One region of the Colwellia sp. MB3u-4 genome, then DNA from elsewhere that is predicted to be linked to it. Evidence: predicted binding sites of a transcription regulator. Region 1 holds the regulator's gene; each other region holds the start of a gene.
What was found. Region 1 encodes MetJ, which represses methionine synthesis genes. Its sites were predicted from a motif close to TAGACGTCTAGACGTCTA; they were not measured.
Positions count from the first base shown of each region.

Region 2: the regulator MetJ is predicted to act here: its motif matches at 1,557-1,574, upstream of metK (methionine adenosyltransferase).
Region 3: the regulator MetJ is predicted to act here: its motif matches at 1,790-1,807, upstream of serA (phosphoglycerate dehydrogenase).

Region 1 is NZ_JACGVE010000089.1:77,337-82,244, forward strand. Features, by position in the region: gene metL (bifunctional aspartate kinase/homoserine dehydrogenase II) at 1-112, opposite strand, end outside; gene metB (cystathionine gamma-synthase) at 209-1,366, opposite strand; gene metJ (met regulon transcriptional regulator MetJ) at 1,600-1,932, shown strand; gene H4J61_RS15995 (VOC family protein) at 2,374-2,787, opposite strand; gene ccoG (cytochrome c oxidase accessory protein CcoG) at 2,939-4,318, opposite strand; gene H4J61_RS16005 (sigma-54-dependent Fis family transcriptional regulator) at 4,512-4,908, opposite strand, start outside.
Region 2 is NZ_JACGVE010000079.1:408,077-412,984, reverse strand. Features, by position in the region: RNA gene ssrS (6S RNA) at 1-117, shown strand, start outside; gene murI (glutamate racemase) at 616-1,470, shown strand; gene metK (methionine adenosyltransferase) at 1,669-2,856, shown strand; gene rsmE (16S rRNA (uracil(1498)-N(3))-methyltransferase) at 3,452-4,198, shown strand; gene gshB (glutathione synthase) at 4,322-4,908, shown strand, end outside.
Region 3 is NZ_JACGVE010000075.1:239,041-243,948, forward strand. Features, by position in the region: gene H4J61_RS07255 (5-formyltetrahydrofolate cyclo-ligase) at 73-711, shown strand; gene rpiA (ribose-5-phosphate isomerase RpiA) at 1,094-1,750, shown strand; gene serA (phosphoglycerate dehydrogenase) at 1,860-3,089, shown strand; gene thrC (threonine synthase) at 3,362-4,648, opposite strand; gene thrB (homoserine kinase) at 4,707-4,908, opposite strand, start outside.

The DNA of each region.
Region 1 (4,908 bases):
CGCAAGCACTGGTAGCTAAACTACTACCACCAAATTTATGGACATTACAGGCAACTTTTGCCAAGTGATTTTTTGCAGAACTAAGCGTTACCGCTGTATTTGAACCGATCATTTTACTACCACAGGTATGACAACCTTGTCATACCTCCTTTAAATTATTGATATATAACACGCAGCCAAAGTACATTGATAACTATGGATAACCGCTTTAAGCTTGGCTGGCATCGAGTGCCTGAGATAGGTCGGCCAGTATATCGTCAATATCTTCAATACCAACAGAAAGTCGCACTAATGACTGGGTAATACCGGCGGTAAGTTGTGCTTCAATTTCCATCCCAGCATGAGTCATGGTTGAGGGATGACAGATCAAACTTTCAACACCACCAAGTGATTGTGCCAGAGTGAAAAGTTCAAGTTTATCAAACAGTATTTTAACCGCTTCAACGCCACCTTTAAGCTCAAAGCTCATCATAGCGCCAAAATCATACTGCTGTTTTTTAGCTAATTCATGTTGCGGATGGCTGGCTAAACCCGGAAAATAAACCTGTTGAATAGCCGAATGCTGTTGCAAAAATTTTGCCACGGCATTGGCATTAATTTGATGCTGTTTCATCCGTATTGGCAAAGTTTTTAAGCCACGCAAAGCTAAAAAACTATCAAAAGCTGAACCCGTAATACCAATGCAGTTTGCCCACCAAGCTAGTTTTTCACCTAAGGCTTGTTCTTTGGTAACTAGCACACCGCCAACCACGTCGCTATGACCATTAATGTATTTGGTGGTAGAGTGAAAAACAATATCAGCACCCAATAACAAGGGTTGTTGCAATACCGGCGACATAAAGGTGTTATCAACCGCCACTAATGCGCCAACTTGATGGGCTTGTTTGGTAATGGCAGCAATATCAACTAAGCGTAACAGTGGATTACTCGGTGATTCAACTAATACTAATTTAGGTTTTGTTGCTAAGGCTTGGGCCAAGGCTTGTTGATCGTTTTGATCAACCACCACGAGCGTAAACTGACCCCGCTTGGCAAGATGGGTAAATAAGCGAAAACTTCCGCCATAGCAATCATGCGGAATAACAACCGTGTCTTGTGTATCAAGTAATTGGCAAATAAGATGCACCGCTGACATGCCGGTATTTGTCACTATGCCAACGGCACCCTGCTCTAAATCTGTAATAGCTTGGGCAAACGTAGCGCGAGTTGGATTACCGGTGCGTGAATAGTCAAACTGACGCTTGTCATTAAAACCTTTCAGTGCATAGGTGCTTGAAAGGTGAAGAGCTGGTATAACAGCGCCATGGTGTTGGTCGCTATTAATACCTGCTCGAACAGCGGTAGTGGCAATTTTTTTCTCGCTCATGTGTACTCCGGTAAAAATATTTTCTGTATAGATGTTTGGACGTCTATCAATCTAAATGGTTTAAGTTCTTGGGTCAAGTACTTTAGACTTCTAAACTTCTACACATTCGTTATTGACTCAGGCCCCACAACCAGTAAAATCAAGTAGTAAGAATAAATTTATCATAAACTGGCCTACCAGACAGGTTTAACATCGATAAGTTTATCTCAATTAATTAGCATAGAGGAATATTCATGGCAGAGTGGAATGGCGAGTATATTAACCCATACGCCGAACACGGGAAGAAAAGTGAACAAGTCAAAAAGATCACCGTGTCTATCCCTTTACGTGTGTTAAAAGTGCTCACTGATGAACGTACACGTCGCCAAGTGAATAACTTGCGTCATGCCACCAACAGTGAATTGTTATGTGAAGCGTTTTTACATGCTTTTACTGGCCAACCATTACCTGATGATAGTGACTTGGCTAAAGACAACACACAAAAATTACCCGCGAGTGTTCGTCGGGCTTTGGAAGCAAAAGGCATAACTGACTTTAGTGAACACGAAGCGGAATTAGAAGATTAAAACGAGTAGCACAACAATTAGTACAACAAGCAAATAAACAAGGCGCTGATTAGCGCCTTTTTTATTGCTGAAAAATAGGGGTGATTAGCAAGAGTTGCTTTGAAATATATAGCGAAATACCGCCTGTAGTATGCCGCTACATATCAAAAAATAATTATTTCTGTTCATCAGCGCTATTTGAATATTCTTCAAACTGGAACGATATTGCTTTAGTTTGCATTAAAGTGACTTTTAAAGTCAGCGTCGTTCAAATAAAATAACATTATGCCCGTCACCCATATGGCCAGCATCCAGCTTTACATAATTTTGATTTACTAAGCCTTAATTTTTCATAGTGTCCACACATTAAAAAGCTTAATAACTGAAACTTTAATATCATCGAATTTAACTAAGCAGCTACATTAACTCATGACTGACGGCTGATAACTGATAGCGATAAATCTAGCCAGTCACATCATTCAACTGCAATAAATCCCATTTTGTCCCATATAAATCTTTAAACACGACAACCGTGCCATATTCTTCCACGCGCGGCTCTTCGTTAAACTCGACACCTTGGCTTTTCATCTGTTGATAGTCGCGCCAAAAATCATTGGTTTGCAGAAATAAAAATACTCGTCCGCCCGCTTGATTACCCACTGATTGGCTTTGTTCCTCGTTACTGGCTTTAGCAAGCAGTATGTTGGTGCCATTTGAATTCGGTGGTGATATTTGCACCCAACGTTTTCCGCCGCCTAAGTCAGTATCTTCAATCAGCTGAAAGTTTAATTTTTTGCTATAGAATGCAATCGCATCATCATAGTCTTCAACCACGAGGGCAATATTTGCTATGCTTTGTTTGATCGTTTTGGTCATGCTTTGTTCTCTATTCATTTTCACTACTCATCGTCCAAGTCATGCTATTTTAACGTATTTTTCTTCCGTAATGCACTTTGCATGATGTAATTAAAAAAACCTCACCTAGAGGTCTTTTTTCACAATCACTAGCCACTAGCTAAAAAATCAATTAATTTGAAAAGAATTTAGTTTCTTTAACAACCTTAATATCCGGCATATTATCAACGGCAACAGTCAGTGTCACTGGCGTAATTTTTTGGCTGATGTTTTCCGGGGGCATCGTTAAATGTACAGGTACACTGGCAATTTCACCCGCTTTTATCATCACCTTACCGTCAACACTTAAACTTACTACTTTTTCCAATACTGTGATCTTAAATTGGCGATCAACTTTTGATTTATTAGTAATTTTCAATAAGTAACTATTCGTCACCTTATCTTGAAAGTCGAGCTGAAATAATGTGCCACGATCCCGCAAAATAGAAAATTCAACTGGCACCCGCACTTGAATAGTAAAAATCATAAACGCCATAGCTAATACCGACATAACAGCATAGCCAATAATTTTCGGCCGTAGTAATTTAACCTTTTTACCTTGTAGTGCATTTTCACTGGTATAACTAATTAAGCCCTTAGCATAATTAAATTTGCTCATGGTTTGATCACAGGCATCAATGCAAGCACCGCAATTAATACATTCGTATTGCAAGCCGTTACGAATATCAATACCCACTGGGCACACTTCCACACAAAGGTTACAGTCTACACAATCACCTAAACCTAGGTCTTTTGGCTGCTGGTGACGTTTACGAGCACCGCGGCTTTCACCACGCAATTTATCATAAGCAACCACTAGGGTATTGTTGTCGAACATGGCTGATTGAAAGCGTGAATATGGGCACATGTAAATACACATTTTTTCACGTAACCAACCGGCATTACCGTAAGTACAAACAGCAAAAAACAGCACCCAGAAAGTTATCAGGCCATCCCACTGCCATTGTAGTAAATCAAGATACACTGCGCGGGCCGGTAAAAAATAACTGATAAATGTTGTTGCGGTAAAAAATGCGATTAATCCCCAAATAAAGTGCTTGGCTGATTTTCTCGCTAAGGTATCTAATGACAAGGGCTGTTCATCACGTTTAATACGTTGATTGCGCGTACCCTCCAACCATTCTTCCACCCAAATAAAACTGAAGGTCCATACGGTTTGAGGACAGGTATAACCACACCAAATTCGACCAAGCCACGTGGTTAAAAAGAAAAGTAAGTAGCAACTAACCAGTAATAATCCCGCTAAAATGATAAAATCCTGCGGAAAAAATGTTTGTGAAAAAATATGAAACTGTTGCTTACCTATATCCAGTAAAACAGCCTGATTACCTTGAAAATTAAGCCAAGGCATCAACATAAATAATAAAACAAAGGCTAAGCCAGTGAATTGTCGAATACGCTGATAACGACCTTTTTGTTGACGAACATAGACTGAGGATTCAGATTTGTAGGGCTTAATGATCAAATCTTCTGCTTTAAAATCAAACTTCATGGTTTACTGCTAAAACTAACGTTAGGATAGTTACTAATAGCAAAATATGAACCAAGTTATAAAATTAAATTAACTCACTGTTTAATAACATATTTATTACTTTATATTCTTTACAGCACCCACCATAAAGCACGATATATCGTGCATTAGCGATATATCGTGCCTTGAATATTATTTTTTATAGTGAAAGTTATTAGTTAGAACGTACGATTTTCAATTTACTCATGCGAGAGCGTAATGTACTTTCAGGTAAGCCTAAGTGCTTAGCGGCACCTATTTCACCGCCAATGCGCCATTTACAGGCTTTTAACACACTTAATATATAGCGGGTTTCCACTTGTGCTAAGGTTTCAATAACAGGAGGGGTAAGTGATTTTGACGAGGTTTTAAAGTTAAAATTTAGAATAGTCGATTTAGTTAAAATTATCTCGCGCTCAAGTACATTTTGCAATTCACGAATATTACCGGGCCATTGATATTGCATTAATTGAGTTAAGCTACGGTTACTAATAGCACTGATATTTTTACCTAGCGTTTTATTCAGTGTGCTGATAATCGCCTGAGATAACAGTGGTATATCTTCTTGGCGC
Region 2 (4,908 bases), on a different contig from region 1:
ATTATTAACTATTGTGCAAGCCCGGCTCGTATCGGGAAGCCTACGGTTAGCATGATACGTCCGCCCTGAACACCCGGTGTTCAGGACAAATGTAAACTGCGGCACCTTGGAAGTCACCTTCCTCTACTTTCTAATTCTGTAACTCATCCTAAAATATCAACAATATTTTTGCGCACTCCTAGAAAAGCAAAAATAATCGCATTAAAAAATTAACCCGCACATTCATAGTTAATCCCTAAACTTTCAATAGTTTTATTTAGCTAAATCTTATCGTAACGTTCAATTTGTCTTAAGATCGCTGTGCTAATTAGCCCTCCTTCCCTTCTCATTGTTTCCTCCCTGTAAAAAAACAAAAAATAATACAATAATTCACAAGGAGATAAGCAGGAGAACTACATGAGTAAAAGCACGGCAAAACCACGCTGAAAATTTTTTAACTTACTGACAGCTAAAAACTGGTCTTTAAACGCTCCTAAATCCCCTGTCTTCAGGACTCATCTCAACGGCGGCAGCTTGGCAATCAATACCTATCTCAAAATATGTATAGATCTCATTTGCTTGTTGATAATATACTTGGCCCAACTAACTACACCAAACTTAAGCTGTGCTTAATTAATGCCCATGCAAAACCAAGCTGATATAAAAGCAGCTACTTCAATCCTAAAAAGTAAACGCCAAACGGCTAATGCCGATCCTATTGGTATATTTGATTCCGGCGTTGGCGGTTTGTCTATCACGCAGTGCATTGAACAACAATTACCTCATGAAAATTTGCTCTATGTCGCTGATACCCTATATGCACCCTACGGTGAAAAATCTACTGAATTTATTCAACAACGGGTTAATGAAATTGCCCAGTGGTTTATTGCCCGTAACGCCAAAGCTATTGTTGTTGCCTGCAATACCGCCACAGTTAATGCTATAGATCAGCTACGGAAAAATATTTCAATTCCAGTTATTGGTGTTGAACCCGCCATAAAGCCGGCAACCCGTATTAGTAAAAACAAAAAAATAGCCATATTAGTCACTAAAGCTACGGCTGAAAATCAGCGTTTTTTAGCCTTAGTGGCGCAATATAGTCATAACAGTGATGTTACTATTCAGCCTTGTCCCGGCTTGGTAGAACTTATTGAACAAGACAAGAAAAACTCGCCTGAGTGCAAATTAATGCTGTTGAGCTATTTACAACCTTTACTCGAAAAAGGGGTAGATACTATCGTATTAGGTTGTACACATTACCCGTTAATCAAAAACTTGATTAACGAAATATGTGGCGACAGCGTAGTCATTATGGAAACAGCACAGCCGGTGACTGAGCAATTAAAACGGCAATTATCCTTACATCAGCTCATTAATCCTCTGAATAATATAGGCACAACGACCTTTTACAGTTCGAAGTATTGCCTAAAACAACAAGCGCTTTTTAGTCACATTTTACAACGGCCACTGCGCTTAAATATGTATCCTTAATAGCTTAACTTCAGGTTACATCTCGCTAAAACTTAATTTTTGTCAATAAATGGCTACAGAATTTATATTGAAACTTTTCCGTCTTAAAGACGTTTAGCCATCTAGGCGTAAATAAATCTAGAAAAAGCTTAACTAAACAGTTAGAATATCGTTATTAAAGACGATTATTGTTTTTCAGTTAATTTTTACCGAGGTTTTATGTCTACACACCTTTTTACTTCTGAGTCAGTGTCAGAAGGACATCCAGATAAAATTGCCGATCAAATTTCTGATGCGGTTTTAGATGCTATTATTGCCAAAGATAAAAATGCACGCGTTGCTTGTGAAACTATGGTAAAAACGGGTGTTGCTATTATTTCAGGTGAGGTTTCAACCTCTGCTTGGGTAGATTTAGAACAAATTACCCGTGACGTTATTTCTGAGATTGGCTACACCTCTTCAGATGTTGGTTTTGATGGCGCAACATGTGGCATTATGAACTTAATAGGCCAACAATCACCCGAAATTGCCCAAGGTGTTGACCGAGAAAATCCAGAAGACCAAGGTGCCGGTGATCAAGGTTTAATGTTTGGTTATGCGACCAATGAAACCGAAACCCTGATGCCTGCGCCATTATATTATTCACACCGTTTAGTTGAGCGTCAGGCTGAAGCACGTAAATCAGGAATTTTACCTTGGTTACGTCCTGATGCAAAAAGCCAAGTAACCTTTATTTATAAAGATAACAAGCCTGTAGCTATTGATACCGTTGTGTTGTCAACTCAGCATAACCCAGATATTAAACAAGAAGACTTGCACAGTGCCGTAATGGAAAACATTATTAAACATGTTTTACCTGCCGAGTTATTAACCAAAGACACTAAATATCATATCAACCCAACAGGTCGCTTTGTTATTGGTGGTCCTGTCGGCGATTGTGGTTTAACTGGTCGTAAAATTATTGTTGATACTTATGGCGGTATGGCTCGTCATGGCGGTGGTGCTTTCTCGGGTAAAGATCCATCAAAAGTCGATCGCAGTGCGGCTTATGCTGGTCGCTATGTTGCCAAAAACATTGTCGCAGCAGGTTTAGCTGAGCGTTGTGAAATTCAAATATCGTACGCTATTGGTGTTGCTGAGCCGACCTCAATCTCGATTGATACTTTTGGTACCGGTAAAGTGTCTGAAGAGCGTTTGGTTGAAATAGTACGTGAACACTTTGACTTACGTCCTTACGGTATAACTAAAATGTTAGACTTGCTACACCCTATGTATAAGCAAACGGCGGCTTATGGTCACTTTGGTCGCGAACCATTTGAAATGACCGTTGGCGATGATACCTTCACCGCATTTAGCTGGGAAAAAACAGATAAAGCTGAAGCACTGCGCTTGTCAGCTGGTATTTAATACACACTTTGATTAAAGCTTCTGTTTAAAAAAAACCGCTCATTGAGCGGTTTTTTTATTTTCATGCTTGAATTTTCATGCTTTTATTTGCAATAGGCTTATCAGCCATAACGTATAAAAATACTCCTAATATGCTATTGCTTGTCACTATTGGCGAAATATCATCATCCGCTGCCACTTATTTAGACGGTACTTCACCAACCTCAATGATTACAGTGATATACTCAGGCAAAGAGAGAAAAATAACACGGGTTATATAATAAGATAGGTACAAATAATAAATCGTCCGGCAAGTGACTTATCTTAATAAAAATTCAATCAAGAACAGCAGCATCTCAATTTCAAGTGTTTTAATAGCCTGCGAGTTTTTCTGCTTTATTTCGAACAAGTGCTAACAAAAAATAATATCATTTTTTTAATATAAACAATTGAATTTACGATGAGTTGCCCTTATTAACAGGCTATATTAGAAATAATTATTACTCATAATTTCTAGCAACGAAGCTTTGGTCTTTAATCGCTATTAACTTTAACCTGAACGGCTACTGTAATATCACTCATCTATAGCTGCGACAATAAACATGGATAACCTTATATGCGTAACCCTCGTATTTACCAAGCACAAGCATTTGAAATAGGTCAAACACAAGTATTAAATGCTGACGCTTTTGGCCATATTGTGCGCGTATTACGACTTAAAGACGGTGATGACATTACACTATTTAATGGCATCGCAGAGCAAGAAGGTTATTTTGAGTATCAAGCAAGACTTTGTAATGTAAATAAAAAGTCTGCTGATGTAGAGATTATTACTAAAAAAATTGTTGAAAACGAGTCGCCACTCAATATTCATTTAGCACAAGGTGTTTCACGCGGTGAACGCATGGACTTTACTCTGCAAAAATCGGTAGAGTTAGGTGTTAATACCATTACGCCTATTTTTAGTGAACGTTGCAATGTAAAGCTTAGCGGCGAGCGTTTAGAGAAAAAACACCAGCAATGGCAAAAAATAGTGATCAGCGCTTGTGAGCAAAGTGGTCGTTGCACTGTCCCTATTGTTGCCCTACCCATTTATTTGGATGAATGGTTACAACAAGACAGTTCAGCATTAAAGCTAAATTTACATCCTAAAGCCCAGCACTCTATTATGAGTTTGCCAATCGAAAACCAACGGGTTCGCCTGTTAATTGGGCCAGAAGGTGGTTTAAGTGATGATGAAATTGCTCGTGCCAATACAGCAGGCTTTCACGATGTTTTACTCGGGCCGCGGGTACTAAGAACAGAAACCGCAGCCCTGACCGCAATAACGGCATTACAATGTCGTTACGGTGATTTAAATTAACTCAGTGTTAAGTTTCGTGCACCATAGAGCAACTAGCAGAAAGACCAGCTAACAGAATTTAATCGCTTGCAGCATATAAATAATGCCATGGCATTTATCAACATATAACCTTTAGGAAAACACATGAGCATAAAAATTGGCGTTGTTATGGACCCTATTGCACAGGTCAAGGTAAAAAAAGATTCTTCAATGGCGATGATGCTTGAAGCGCAAGCCCGTGGTTATGAAATTTATTATATGGAAATGCAAGATCTCTATTTAGAGCAAGGCGTTTGTCGAGCAACAGCAGCCAAAGTGAAAGTATTTGACGACACTGAGCATTGGTATGAATTAGATGAACGAGAAGACATCAATGTAGCTGACTTAGATGCGGTATTAATGCGAAAAGATCCGCCGTTTGACACTGAGTTTATTTATGCCACCTACATGTTAGAACGCGCAGAAGTTGCCGGCACTTTGATTGTTAATAAGCCACAAAGTTTACGTGATTGTAACGAAAAATTATTTACCGCTTGGTTTCCCGAGTTAACACCAAAAACATTAGTTACACGTAATAATCAAAAAATTAGAGAATTTCATAAAGAAAACAAAGATATTATCATCAAACCCTTAGACGGTATGGGTGGTTCATCTATATTTCGTATTGGTGAGAATGATCCCAATGTTGGCGTAATTCTTGAAACATTAACAGCACATTCAACACAGTATGC
Region 3 (4,908 bases), on a different contig from region 1:
TTTTTTAAATCTGATAGCTAAAAACTTCAAACTAAAAGCTGTGTTTTAAAACCTAATGAGAAAACGCTATTGATGATGTCTACACGAAATGAAATAAGAAAATCACTTAGGACTAAACGTCAAAGTCTTAGTGAGGTTGAGCAACAACAGTTCTCCGATGATTTACTCATTCAACTCAGCGCTCGTAGCGATGTGCTAGCAGCAAAAAATATTGCGCTTTATTTAGCAAATGACAGTGAGCTTGATGCTATGCCCTTTATAAAATGGTGTTGGCAAAACAACAAAAAGACCTACTTACCGGTTATTCATCCTTTTAGTCATGGGCAGTTATTGTTTCTCCATTATGATGAAAACAGTGTCATGAAAAAAAATAACTATGGCATTTTAGAACCTAAACTTGACGTGCGTTTGATTAAAACTATCGGCGAAATAGATATTATTTTTACCCCCTTGGTTGCGTTTGACCCATTAGGTAATCGTTTAGGCATGGGCGGCGGATTCTATGATAGAACCTTATCATCATGGTATCAGCAATACCGCCATCAGCATCAACCGCTTGACGTTACACCAAGCAAGTTAACAAAGCCTTATCCAATAGGCTTAGCGCATGACATCCAATTAATAGACGCTATTCCCGCACAACTGTGGGATATTCCGCTACCTGAAATTATTACGCCAACAAGACAATATAAGTTTGATATCCATAAATAAAACCTGATTAATTCGATACTATTGTTATAATACTGACCATAGATAGTTAAGAGATAGCTGTTCGTTTTAAGCTCTCAGCTTTCAGTCAGTTACTACAGACATAGTTAAAATATAGCTCGAAAACTTCTTTTGATTTATAACTACCTCTTACTGAATGCTAATCACTTATTACTTTTAACTGATCACTATATTTTACTGACAGCTGACCGCTTACAACTAATAGCTAGTAACTAATAACTGATCACTATATTGTACTGACAGCTGACCGCTTAAAACTGAAAGCTAACCACTGATTACTATATTTTACTGAAAGCTTACAACTGATAGCTGATAGCTATCTTTTACTGATAGCTAATAACTTTTTTATTTAAACAGGCCTATTATGACTCAAGATGACATGAAAAAAGCGGCTGCAATAAAAGCCCTAGACTATATCAAAGCAGATACCATTGTTGGTGTTGGTACTGGCTCAACGGTAAATTATTTTATCGACGCCCTTGCTACCATTAAAGATAAAATTATTGGCGTAGTGTCCAGCTCTGAAGGCTCAACTGAGCGTTTAAAATCATATGGTATTGAAGTGTTTGATCTTAATAACGTTGACGGTATTGATGTTTATGTTGATGGCGCTGATGAAATTAGCCCTCACCTGCATATGATCAAAGGTGGCGGTGCTGCCCTTACCCGCGAAAAAATTGTGGCTGCAGTGGCAAAAACCTTTATCTGTATCGCCGATGACACTAAGCAAGTGCCTATGTTAGGTCGTTTCCCATTGCCGGTAGAAGTCATTCCAATGGCGCGCAGTTATGTCGCCAGAGAGCTGGTAAAATTAGGTGGTGATCCGGTTTATCGCCAAGGGGTTATTACTGACAACGGCAATGTTATTCTTGATGTGCATAACTTAAAAATAATGGACCCTAAAGCATTAGAAAATAGCATTAACGCTATTGTTGGTGTTGTGACTAATGGCTTGTTTGCTAATCGTCCAGCAAATGTCTTAATTATCGGCAGTGCAGAGGGTACAAAAATAATAAAATAACACTTTAGAGTTTATACCCTATATGGTATTTTAGGTATCTAGCCATCTAAAAGCTTATTTGAAATATATTTAAGTACATCAATGTTTGATCGAGAGAAGATAAACTATCATGAGCAACAATTCACTAGCAAAAGACAAGATTAAGATACTACTTCTAGAAGGTGTTCACCAGAGCGCCCTTGAAGAGCTGAAAAATAAAGGCTATTCAAATATTGAATATATTAAAGCCTCACTTTCAGAAGCAGAGCTAATTAAGAAAATTGCCGACGTGCATTTTGTTGGTATACGTTCTCGCACTGACTTAAATAAAAATGTTTTAAGCCACGCTAAAAAGCTGGTTGCTATTGGTTGCTTCTGTATTGGTACCAATCAAGTAGACAAAGCCGCAGCACAATCATTTGGTATCCCAGTATTTAACGCGCCATTTTCAAATACCCGCTCTGTCGCTGAGTTAGTATTGGGCGAAACATTATTATTATTACGTGGTATTCCAGAAAAAAGTGCCCAAGCACATCGTGGTGTTTGGAATAAATCAGCTACGGGTTCAGTTGAAGCCAGAGGCAAAACCTTAGGCATTATCGGTTATGGTCATATTGGTATGCAACTTGGCATACTAGCCGAAACTTTAGGGATGAAAGTTCGCTTTTTCGATATTGAAACTAAGCTGCCTTTAGGCAATGCCAGCCAAGCGCCGACTATGACTTCATTATTGAAAGAAGCGGATGTTATTAGTTTGCATGTACCTGAAACGCCACAAACCAAAAATATGATGGGTGCAGCAGAATTTGAGGTCATGAAACAGGGTGTTATCTTTATTAATGCTTCGCGCGGCACTGTCGTTGATATTGATGCCTTAGCCGAGGCATTAACCAGTAAAAAAGTGGCTGGTGCAGCAATTGACGTATTCCCAGTTGAACCTAAAAGTAATGACGATGAGTTTTTTAGCCCGTTACGTGCCTTTGATAACGTGATTTTAACGCCACATATTGGTGGCAGCACTAAAGAAGCGCAAGAAAATATTGGCCTTGAAGTAGCCAGTAAACTAGCTAAATATTCAGACAATGGTTCAACATTATCTGCCGTTAATTTTCCTGAAGTATCCTTACCTGGGCATCTTGGCACCAGTCGTTTATTACACATTCACCACAATAGACCTGGGGTGTTAACGCAAATCAACCAAATGTTTGCCAAACTTAATATCAATATTGCCGCTCAGTATTTACAAACCGCTGACCAAATTGGCTATGTAGTTATTGATATTGAAGCTGAAAATGGCAAGTTAGCCTTAAAAGAATTAAAACAGATTGATGCAACAATCAGAGTAAGATTATTAAACTAATATCACTGCTGATTTGAAAAACTAAAAAGCCAAAGAATATTTTCTTTGGCTTTTTTATTTCTGCTACAGTTTACGCTATATCACACTATGTTAAGTGCCTAACTTGGCAAGAAAAATACCGATTTACCATGACTCACCGTAAAAATTTACTCACCTCACAGCGACTTGCCTCACAGCTACTTGACCCCAGCCTTGCTATACTTTCTGCAGATAAAAGGCAGTAAAAACTGCCCTTTAACACTAGCCTGATCTTACGCTAACCAGCGCAGTAACTAATTGAGTAAGTAAGCTCTAAGTTCAGCAAAGTCGGTTGAACTTGTGGTTGATAAAATGGTTTCACTCGCACAATCGGCAAGCTCTTTTGGCAAGCCTATCGGTTGTCCTAAGGTACTTTCAACAATATCTTTAAATTTCGCTGGATGCGCGGTACCCAAAAATACACCAAATTCAGTATCTAGGGCATTATATTGCAGCGCTCTATAAGCAACCGCGGCATGAGGTTCACTGATGTAACCAAGTTTAGCCAGTTGGATCATCGCCATTTGTGTTTGCTCTTCATCAATTGATACTGAACTGACACAATCTTGCTCAACTAATCCCGCTTTTAACATATGTTCTATACGTGGCCAATTATTGGGGTTACTAACATCCATGGCATTAGAAATGGTTGCAACTGTTTCATTAGGTGTCCATTCGCCGGTTTTTAAATAGCGAGGCACGGTATCATTGGCATTTGTGGCGGCAATAAAACGCTTAATAGGTAAACCTAAGGCTTTAGCAAAAAGTCCGGCGGTAAGGTTACCAAAATTACCACTGGGAATAGCAAAAACAATATCTCTAAGAGCATCAGTGCCTTTTTGACGATAAAGTTGTGCAACCGCTTCAAAGTAATAACAAATTTGTGCCAACAAACGACTAATATTAATCGAGTTAGCTGAATTTAACCCAATAGCCTCTTTAAGCTCTTGATCATCAAAAGACTGTTTAACAAGCGTCTGACAGTCGTCAAACGTGCCTTCTACCGCAATAGTGCGAATATTACCGCCTAAGGTAGTAAACATTTTTTCCTGTAATAAACTTATTTTTCCTTTCGGATATAAGATCACGACATCAATGTTGTCAATACCGTGAAAAGCATGTGCCACGGCAGCGCCAGTATCACCGGAGGTTGCGGTTAAAATAGTGACTTTTTTGCCTTCACCAAACGCTTGTAAACATTTGGCCATAAAGCGAGCACCAAAATCTTTAAACGCCAGTGTCGGTCCATGAAATAATTCTAGTATGGCTCTACGTTCACTAATAGGCTGTATTTGCGCTGGAAAATTAAAGGCGTCAGTAACAATTTCAGTTAACTGCTCTTCGGTTAAATCTTCACTAACAAAAGGGTAAAGTACTTTAACGCTACGCTCAACCATCGGCAGCGCAAGTAAGGCTTCAATATCATCAAAGCGGGGAATTTCTTCTGGAAAAAACAAGCCCTGATTACGCCCTAAGCCTTGCTTTACCGCGCCAGCAAAACTGACTCTTTCATCGTTTTCTTTTAAATTATAAAATTTCACACTCAATTCCTATATAGGGTTTAATCTCGAGGTTTAAAGCAACAGATAGCATTGCGCTTTAAGGTAAACTCACTGCACCTTGAGTATCAGCTTGGCAAACATGAACAAATCCTTCACTGCTGCCGTTAGCTGATGTTTGTAAATAATTGTCGTTTAACCAAGCAGCAAATTCTGTTGCTTTTGCTAGATCGTCTGTGACACAAAAAAGTGTTGGGCCTGAGCCAGAAATGCCAACCGCCAAGCAGCCCTGTTGTGTTAAA